2 regions of the Solibacillus sp. FSL K6-1126 genome follow, and region 1 is predicted to be linked to the other one. Evidence: riboswitches for the same ligand, from Rfam matches in the RefSeq annotation. Region 1 holds a riboswitch; the other holds the start of a gene.
What was found. Region 1 has a riboswitch for glycine ahead of MHH44_RS08705 (amino acid permease). Riboswitches for the same ligand answer to the same signal wherever they lie in the genome.

Region 2: another riboswitch for glycine. It lies ahead of gcvT (glycine cleavage system aminomethyltransferase GcvT); the one in region 1 lies ahead of MHH44_RS08705 (amino acid permease).

What each region holds. Positions count from the first base shown of each region.
Region 1 covers NZ_JBBOPD010000001.1:1,789,557-1,794,793, forward strand. The annotation lists gene aspA (aspartate ammonia-lyase) at 1-1,179, opposite strand, end outside; gene MHH44_RS08700 (dehydrogenase) at 1,392-1,916, shown strand; glycine riboswitch at 2,239-2,317, shown strand; gene MHH44_RS08705 (amino acid permease) at 2,579-3,916, shown strand; gene MHH44_RS08710 (MFS transporter) at 4,129-5,237, opposite strand, start outside.
Region 2 covers NZ_JBBOPD010000001.1:2,666,092-2,671,328, reverse strand. The annotation lists gene comGC (competence type IV pilus major pilin ComGC) at 1-300, shown strand, start outside; gene MHH44_RS21215 (prepilin-type N-terminal cleavage/methylation domain-containing protein) at 303-854, shown strand; gene MHH44_RS13250 (type II secretion system protein) at 763-1,056, shown strand; gene comGF (competence type IV pilus minor pilin ComGF) at 1,053-1,508, shown strand; gene MHH44_RS13240 (shikimate kinase) at 1,818-2,330, shown strand; glycine riboswitch at 2,457-2,549, shown strand; glycine riboswitch at 2,553-2,661, shown strand; gene gcvT (glycine cleavage system aminomethyltransferase GcvT) at 2,825-3,934, shown strand; gene gcvPA (aminomethyl-transferring glycine dehydrogenase subunit GcvPA) at 3,994-5,237, shown strand, end outside.

The sequences.
Region 1 (5,237 bases):
TTCATTCGCTTCGATATGATCCAGGCAGTATTTTGTAAATACTGTGAAACCGTTCGTCATAATTTCAATCGACTGAAGCAGATTAAATACTAGAACTGGTTCCATTACGTTAAGCTCAAATTGACCTGCTTCTGATGCAAGTGAGATTGTCACGTCGTTACCGATCACTTGGAAAGCAATTTGGTTAATTACTTCCGGCATAACCGGGTTTACTTTACCTGGCATAATAGAAGAACCTGGCTGGCGTTCCGGTAAGCGAATTTCTGCAAATCCGGCTTTTGGACCTGATGCCATTAAGCGTAGGTCATTACAGATTTTCGACATATTCATCATAGCGATTTTTAGCATTGATGATACTTCTGCATACGTATCGGTATTTTGTGTACCGTCGATTAAATTGTCTACTTTAATGAACGGGAAGCCACTGTAAACCGCAATGTTTTCCACAGCTAATTTCATATATTCTGGATCTGCATTTAAGCCTGTACCGATTGCAGTTGCGCCAATATTGATTTGCAGCATTGTCTGCTGCGCTTTTTTGATTCGAGCAATATCACGAGAAACAACGGCAGCGTAGGCACCAAATTCTTGACCTAAACGAACGGGTACAGCATCTTGTAAATGCGTACGTCCCATTTTAACGATTGAATCGAATTCTACTGATTTTTTGATAAAGCTATCACGCATCATTTCCATTGCAATAATTAGATTATCTAATGTAGAAACTGTTGCGATATGGATAGCCGATGGGAATGCATCATTTGTTGACTGCGCCATATTGACATGGCTGTTAGGACTAATGATTGAATAAGTACCTTTTTCTTCCCCTAAAATTTCCAGTGCACGGTTAGCAATTACTTCATTGGCATTCATGTTCATTGAAGTGCCTGCTCCGCCCTGAATTGGATCTACAACAAACTGGTCATGTAATAGTCCTGAAATAATGTCATCGGATGCTTGTGCAATTGCATTGGCAATTACCGGGTCCAATTTACCGATAGCGGCATTTGCAAGTGCCGAACTTTTCTTTACGATGGCAAATGCACGAATTAATTCAGGGTGCATTGTCATTTTAGTAATCGGGAAATTTTCTAATGCACGAGTTGTTTGAACGCCGTAATAAACGTCCTTTGGGATTTCTAATGTGCCTAAAAAGTCTTTTTCAATACGTGTACTCATTTGTACAAACCCTCCAAGAGAATGGTGTAATAGTTGGATAAACAACTACATTATACGCCATTTTATGATAAAAGCTTACTTGCTGAATTATTAGTTTATTTAACATAATCTTGTAAGTTTAAATTAACCAATAGTAACAGATAAAATGTGGGGAAATCGAAACTTTTTTATTTTTCATCCGACTAATTATGTAAGAAACGAGGTGATGGACATTGAAAAAATGTTTTAGTTGCATGCTTGTCATGGGACTGATTTTTCTACTTGCAGCATGTAATACGAAAGATCAAGAAACCTCATCCAATTCGACCGACCCTGTTCAGGAAGAAAATCAAGTTGAATATGAATTACTGTTTCAATTAGATTCGATTCCCCCTGAAGTTGGTACGAGTATTTCAATCGTGCAGGATGAAAAGCTTTATACGACGTGGGCCGATATTTTTGGTTTTGAATCGATTCCGCCCATCGATTTTGAAACAGAAGAAGTGCTGTTTGTCACAGGGTATTCAGATGGCTGTGGAAGAGAAATTGAAAAAATCGAAAAAGACGGGGATACATTAGTTATTACTTTAAATTACCCTGAAAATATTCGCGAGAAAGACATCGCCTGCACAGAAATTGCTATAGACAATACGTATGTTGTCAAAATGAAAAAGACAAACACAACAAAAGGTAAGCTGATCGATATCAATCGAACAACATACGAAGAAGATTCAACAGTACAGGAAAAACTGCAGTAAACGAAAACAGAATTACGAGGGGCTACCAATTCCTCTATATGAAATATTACACTGAAAATATTGAATTTTCGGTGTAATATTTTTTTAGTCATGAATCTTCTGCAAGATGAAAACATTATGTTGGGAATAAGGTTAAATTGCTATTTACATAATAACTGACTACTATTATCCATTGTAAGGCGGGCAGAAAATTGATAGTATGATTATCGTACAATAATAGTATTGAACGCGAGCTATAGGAAACTGGAAGATGCCAGATGACCTATAGGCAACTAATTGCATACATATCAAGCGTTGATCGTCGTGGATAAAACTACTGGCGGGAGCAGTTTCTGGAGAGAGCGCGTATACCGCGTCGCCGAAGGGTTCATAATCTCAGGCAAAAGGACAGAAGAGTAATGAGAGACGCTTTTCCTTAAAAATTGGTGTATGTAGCATCCACTGTTTGAAAAAGAAAAGCCCTCGATAGATGTCACAGATTTTTTTGGAATCTGGACGCGATTTCGCAGAGGCGAGATCGATTATTCTTAGACACAGGGACTGGCACATAATCAGTCCCTGTTTTAATTTTCCAGAAAAAATTACTTGATGGACCGCGATGAAGTACTTATTATTTTGCGCTGTGTAAACAGACAAAATACTTATCCTTTGGAGGAATCGTTTTGGAACAACAAGAATTAAAGCGCGATCTGAAAAATCGACACGTTCAGTTAATAGCGATTGGAGGAACAATCGGAACGGGGTTGTTTTTAGGGTCAGGTAAAGCGATCTCACTTGCAGGACCTTCTATTATCTTTGCATATTTAATCGTTGGTATCGCACTATTTTTCGTCATGCGTGCACTTGGCGAAATGCTTTTATCAAAAGGCGGCTATGCATCGTTTACCGAGTTCGCCACTGAATACTTAGGGGATTGGGCAGGCTATATTACCGGCTGGACATACTGGTTCTGCTGGGTTATGACGGCAATGGCGGATATAATCGCTGTCGGCATGTACACGCAATACTGGTTCGATATACCGCAATGGGTACCGGCTATCGCATGTTTAGTAGTTTTACTAATTTTGAATTTATTGACGGTCAAACTGTTCGGAGAGCTGGAGTTTTGGTTTGCGTTGATAAAAATCATCACAATTGTTGCATTGATTGCAATTGGAATTATATTGTTGATCATTGGTTTTGAAACAGATACAGGAAAAGTTGCCGTATCGAACCTATGGGAGCACGGAGGGTTATTCCCGAATGGGGCATTTGGATTTTTAATGGCGTTCCAGATGGTTGTCTTTGCATTCGTTGGGGTTGAATTAGTAGGGGTAGCTGCTGCTGAAACGGCAAACCCGAAAAAGAATATCCCATCTGCCATCAATAAAATTCCCGTACGTATTCTGCTGTTTTATGTAGGGGCATTATTCGTCATTTTAACAATCAATCCTTGGGATACATTAAGCGCTGCAAGTTCACCATTCGTTCAGGTTTTCGCATTGGTAGGTATTCCGATTGCAGCAGGTTTAATTAACTTTGTTGTGCTGACATCAGCTGCTTCTGCAGGAAATAGCGGGATGTTCTCAACGAGCCGTATGCTGTACAGTTTAAGTAATAATAAACAAGCACCAAAAGCATACGGTAAATTAAACAAAAATGCAGTGCCGCAAAATGGTCTGATATTTTCTGCAGTCGTAGTTTCGATTGGGGCATTGCTTAGCTACTTCATGCCGGACGATGCATTCAGTATCGTGACAACAATTAGTGCGATTTGTTTTATTTGGGTTTGGAGCATTATTCTGATTTCGCATATCATATACAAAAAGCGTCATCCGGAATTACATAAAACTTCAGTTTTCAAAGCGCCATTAACACCCTTCATCAACTATTTAGTATTGGCATTCTTCTTATTTTTACTAGTCATTATGGGTATTTCCGAATCAACGAGAACATCACTGCTGTTAACACCGTTATGGTTTATACTGCTGTTTGTTCTTTATAAGGTTCGAAAAAAATAAACAGTAAACCGGGTTTCCATCGTGGAAGCCCGGTTTTTTCTATTAGTTTATTTTCCGCAAAAATTGGCTTCTTGCTTCTGAGAAGATTTTATTGTCACATGAATCACAGGAAAATTTCCCCTGCATATTCCGTTTGTAATTCCGGTATTTTACCGTTCCTTCTATTAATAAAAATGGTTTTTTGCAGCAGTAGCAAATTGTTTCATACGTAATCATGTTAGCTCCTCCTTTACAAAAAGTGATTTATTGTATAACAGGTGGAAATAGACGATACATGCGATGACAGCGCCGATAAAGGCAAAGAGGCTAGTTGTCAGCTGAATTGTATAGATTTCCGCCAAATATCCAATGATCAAGGTTAAGGTAATTTGCATTACGCTTTCTATCAGGCCAAGCGAACTGCCGAACCGTCCCATCAATTCGGTCGGAATAGTCTGCTGGTAAAAGGTCGCGTAGCCCGCATTGCTAAATGCCATAAACAGTCCGAGCAATATGAAAGCAGCGACCGCAATCGTCAAATTAGGCGAGAAATAAAATGTGAAATAGGATAGTAACGTACATGTAAACCCGATGCCAATGTATGAGACGAGTGACAGACTATTGACGAATCGGGCTGCCAAATAGCCGCCGACAATGGCCCCGATTCCCGTGATACCTACAATGATTCCGTAAACTGAATCCGTTACTTGATGAAAATCCTTCAAAAACGACATTTCCTGAGAATCAAGCGAATAGCAGATCATTAAAGCTGTTGAATATAAAATAAAGAACTGCAGTACCGCTTTTCGTTGCGAAATGAAAGTCCAGACGATTGAAAAATCTTCACGGATGACAGCGGGTGTCAGTACAGTAGCGGTACCTGCCGATTTCTGCTCAACATTCGGCAATAAAAACATCATGAACGCACTGAACAGCAGCATGACACCATTCACCCACATTGCCGCAGCAGTACTGCTTATGGCGATAATGGCACCGCTTAAAGCAGGTCCAATCATAAAGCTTCCCGAGCCTAACATGCTGTTGATCGCATTAAACCGAAGACGATCATTTGGCAATACAAGTTTTGTAATCATAAATGTGCTGCTCGGATTGGCAAAACAGACGGCGACATTTGCCAAAAAGATAAAACTGTATATAAGCCAGATTTCCGAAAGCAGCGGCATCAAACACACAAGACCTGCGCGGAAAACATCACAAATAATTAAGATGGTTCTTTTATTGGCTCTGTCTACGATCGAGCCTGCAAAAAAACTGCACATAATGCGGGCAATCGGGCCAATGATATAGATACCCGCAACCGCAGTCGGGGATTCGGTCAAAT
Region 2 (5,237 bases), 880 kb from region 1:
GGATTTACGCTAGTAGAAATGCTTGTTGTTTTATTAATCATCTCCATTTTAATATTAGTCACAATTCCAAACGTTTCAAAGCACTTTGCATCAATTGATGAAAAAGGGTGTGATGCTTATATTTTGATGCTTCAAGGACAGGTAGAGGCATATAAACTGAATCATAATGAATATCCGTCTTCGGTCACAGATCTAATTGAAGAGGATTATATTGTGGAAGAAGATTTAAGATGTCCGGATAATACTGAAATTAAAATTGTGGACGGAAAAGTCGTTGGACCGGCGAACAGCGAAACGTAACCATGATGCAGAAAGTTAAATCACAGTTAACAGATGAAAAAGGTTTTACACTACTGGAAATGCTTATCGTTCTCTTTATTTTTTTAGTCGTCAATTCAGCGATTCTGTATTTTTCACAAAAGCCGTTAATGGATTATACAGAAAAACAAGTGATGAGCCAAAACGAGATGTTAATACGCATGACACAATTACTATCCATTGAGACCGGAACCTACCATAGCTTTGAAATTATTAATTGTCACCGGATTCAAGTAAGAGAGCGCAATACTTCTACTATTGTTTTCGATCAAAGAATAGCGCGGCCACTAGATATGTATTTAACTACTCCGAATAACCGGCTGATATTTAATACAAGAGGAAATGTCCAGGCGTTTGGACGACTGACATATCATTTTGAGAATAAAAGCTATCAATATTCTATTAATATCGGGAAAGCCAGAATTTTGGAAAAGGAGGTTTTTCATGAACCAGGAAGGACTAACTCTTGTAGAAACACTATTAGCAGTCGTCATTTTATTATTCCTCTCGTCGACAATGATACCGCTCACGTTTAATATGAAACAGCAAATTGCCATACAAAAAATACAAGCCCATGCAGCGGAAGTGGCTTATATAGGAGCGATGAAGTATAAAAGGTATGGTCAATCAGCCGGTACACAACAAATTGATGGCATGCAGTTTCAATGGAATTACGACGGACACCGAGTATGCGTCCGTTATGACAACAATGAAAAAGATGAGGAACTTTGTGTATGAATTTCAAGCAAACATTAAGTGAGCGGGGGTTTACACTACTGGAAAGCTTGTTTCAGTTAACCGTGTTTGTGCTTTTTACCGCAATTAGCCTGCTGATCCTCATATGGGTTCGGGATCTTCAACAGCTTGAGAAGATGAAAGATGAGGTGAACTGGGAATTGTTCGTTTATGATCTTCACCAATACAATATGAATTCCGCATCTGGTAGGGTACTCAATTCTAATATGCTGCAACTGGAAATGTTAAATGATCCCGAGGAGCGGTTGTTTGTCTTTGATAAGTCAGAAGAGCATTTGCGTAAAAGGTCGAATAAAGGGGGAAATGAGATTATGCTGCCTTTTGTTAAGGAATGGGAACTGACGATTGTTGAAAATGAAGTGAATATGAGGGTAGTGATGAAAAATGGAACAAAGCGAGAAAGAGATCTCGTATTGCCATTGCCTCCAGAATGAGAAGGGTGCATTATTTTTAATGGCTGTATTTTTATTGTTCATCGTTTCTGGTGCTGCTGTTTTCTATACAAATGCATATTTTGCGCAAATAAAAGTATATAATTCATTGGAATCTATTTACGTTCGTGCTACGATAAATATACTAAATTTACCTTAAAGTTCGACTTCTTTTTGCAAAGTCGAAAAAATGTCACATCATGCGGTTTTGTTTGATACAAAAATATTTGTGTTAAAACGCAAAATGGAAACGAAAGAATAGGTAGAGGTGTAATTGATAAAGTAGTCCGTAATTAGAAGAAGGTGAACAGCATGCGTAAAATTTATTTAGTAGGATTTATGGGTTGCGGAAAAAGTGCGATTGGTAGACGTTTAAGTTTTTTCTTGAAAATGCCGTATTACGATATGGATCACGAAATTGTACGTCAGCAGGGTATGACAATTCCTGAAATTTTTGAGAAATACGGCGAAGCACACTTCCGAAAAATCGAGACGGAATTTTTAAAGAATTTTCGTGATGAAGCATGCATTATCGCTACAGGCGGTGGGGTAGCCGTCAATGAAGAAAACAGGAGAATTATGCGCCAGACAGGGCTCGTATTTTTTCTTGATGCTAAATTTGAAGATATTTATATGCGGATTCGGAATGATAAAAACCGTCCTATTGTTCAATCGTCATCGGAACAAGAATTGGAAAATCTGTATCACCAACGCAGAAGGAGTTATCGACTAGCTGGCCATATACAAGTACTCACAGCCGGAAGAACATTAAGACAAATTGTCGAGTACATCGGGTTTCAAGTAAAACGTCTTAAAGGCGAATGATTTTACGATAATTAAACTTAATGTTCGTATTTTGAATAAAAATAAAAAAAGATTGCGTTTGCATTATATTCAATGTTAGGATATTGCTAAGAAGAGCAATAACATGAAGTAAATAATCTAACGCGGATGATGATACGGGGAGAGAACGTGATGTCACGTCGCCGAAGGAGCAAATAGCTAAGCTATGAATCTCTCAGGCAAAAAGACTCGTATTGGACGCAACTCTGGAGAGTGCTGTAATAGCTATTGTTACAAACAGCCACCAAAGGGGAAAGCCTAAATTGTGATAGAGGATCAAATTCAGGTGTAACTTTCAGGTGCCAGGACAGAGAATCTCGCTAAAGGGGATTCGTCTGTCTTTTTTTGTGGAGAAATCGGCTTTTAATATTCTGATGATTCTAATAAAAAGATAGATTTACACTTTTGATAGGTGTAATGTTGCTTTCCCCTTTGCATTGCAAAACGAACATACATAATTAAAGGAGGAAATGAACATGACAAATGAATTAAAGCTAAAGCGCACACCACTTTTTGATGAATATGCAAAGTATGGTGGGAAAACAGTTGATTTTGGCGGCTGGGAGTTGCCTGTACAATTTTCTTCGATCAAAGATGAACATGATGCGGTACGTAATCGTGCAGGACTTTTTGATGTTTCTCATATGGGGGAAATCATCGTCGAAGGTCCGGATGCACTTGTTTATTTACAAAAGATGCTTTCCAATGATATTTCGAAAATTGCAATTGGCGGCGCGCAATATAGTGCACTTTGCTATGAAGATGGCGGTGTTGTTGACGATTTACTGACATACCGTTTGGAAGATAATCGCTATTTACTATGTGTCAATGCAGCGAATATTGAAAAGGACTTCAAGTGGTTACAGCAGCATGTCGAAGGGGATGTCAAAGTGGCAAATTTGTCAGATGACTACGCTCAAATCGCTTTGCAAGGACCTTTATCTCAGGAAGTTCTGCAAACATTAACAGCAACAGACTTAACGGCAATCAAATATTTTAAATTCCAGGACAATGTAGAAGTAGGCGGACATTCGGTTCTTGTCTCGCGCTCAGGTTATACGGGAGAAGACGGATTTGAAATTTATGGTGCTCCAGCAGCGATTGTTGACTTGTGGAACAAAATTTTGGAAGCAGGAAAAGACCAAGGTGTAGTAGCAGCCGGTTTAGGCGCTCGTGATACACTTCGCTTTGAAGCTTGCCTGCCATTATATGGCCAAGAGATTTCAAAAGAAATTTCACCACTTGAAGCAGGGATTGGCTTTGCCGTGAAATTGGCGAAAGATCCGCAGTTTATCGGTCAGCAAGCATTAATTGACCAAAAAGAACATGGCCTAACACGTAAATCTGTAGGTATCGAAATGATTGATAAAGGTATTCCCCGCCATGGCTATAAAGTATTTAAAGATGGTGAAGAGATTGGTTTTGTAACTACAGGAACTCAGTCACCAATGACAAAGCGCAATATCGGTTTAGCTTTAATTGACGCAAAATTCACGGAAGTTGGAACTGAATTAGAAATCGAAGTACGAAAAAATAGAGCAAAAGCAGTTGTAGTAGAAACACCATTTTACAAGCGTGCAAAATAAAGTGAAACTTCAATCTACCCGTTAATTGCGGGATAAAACTTTTGAAAAGAGGGTTAACAATGAAACATCGTTATTTACCAATGACGGAACAAGATAAACAAGAAATGTTAGACCGTATCGGGGTTGCGACAATTGATGAACTTTTCGAGGATATTCCTGAAAAAGTTCGCTTCCAAGGAAGCTACAATATTAAACCTGCAAAGTCTGAAGCCGCTTTAATGAAAGAACTGGCACAACTTGCTTCAAAAAATAAAGATACAGCAAGTAATGTCTCATTTTTAGGTGCAGGAGTCTACAATCACTATAAACCGGTAATTGTCGATCACGTTATTTCACGTTCAGAGTTTTATACAGCCTACACACCTTATCAGCCGGAAATTTCTCAAGGCGAACTTCAAGCTATTTTTGAATTCCAAACGATGATTGCGGAACTGACAGGTATGGATATTGCAAACTCTTCTATGTACGATGGCGGTACGGCATTGGCAGAAGCAGGTATGCTTGCTGCAGGCCATACACGTCGCGGTAAATTACTCGTTTCAGGAACTGTCCATCCAGAATATCACGATGTTGTGAAAATGTATGCAACAGGACAATCAATTGAAGTTGTTACTATTCCTGCAAAAGACGGTGTGACAGACATCGAAGCATTAAAAGGCTTAATCGATGATCAAACAGCCGGTGTTATTGTTCAATATCCAAACTTCTTTGGTCAAATTGAAAACTTACAGCCACTTGCAGACATTACACACGATGCAAAAGGATTGTTTATCGTATCTGCTAACCCGTTAGCTCTTGGAGTATTAACACCTCCAGGAAAATTAGGTGCCGATATTACAGTTGGGGATGCACAAGTATTCGGAATTGCTGAAGCATTCGGTGGTCCACACTGTGGCTATTTCGCGGTAACGAATAAATTAATGCGTAAAGTACCTGGCCGTCTTGTTGGGGAAACAGTAGACCAAGAGGGTCGCCGTGGTTATGTATTAACATTACAAGCGCGTGAGCAGCACATCCGTCGCGACAAAGCGACATCTAATATTTGTTCTAACCAGGCATTACTTGCACTTGCTTCTTCAGTAGCAATGACAGCTCTTGGAAAACAAGGTATGCAGGAAATGGCGAAACAAAATATCGTGAAGACACGCTTTGCTAAAAATGCCTTTGAAGCAGCTGGTTTTGAAGTTGTTTATCAAGGGGCACACTTCAACGAAATCGTCGTTAAGACAAATCATAATGTGACAGAGCTAAACAAAGCATTAATCGAAAAAGGCATTATCGGCGGTTTTGACTTAGGTCGTGT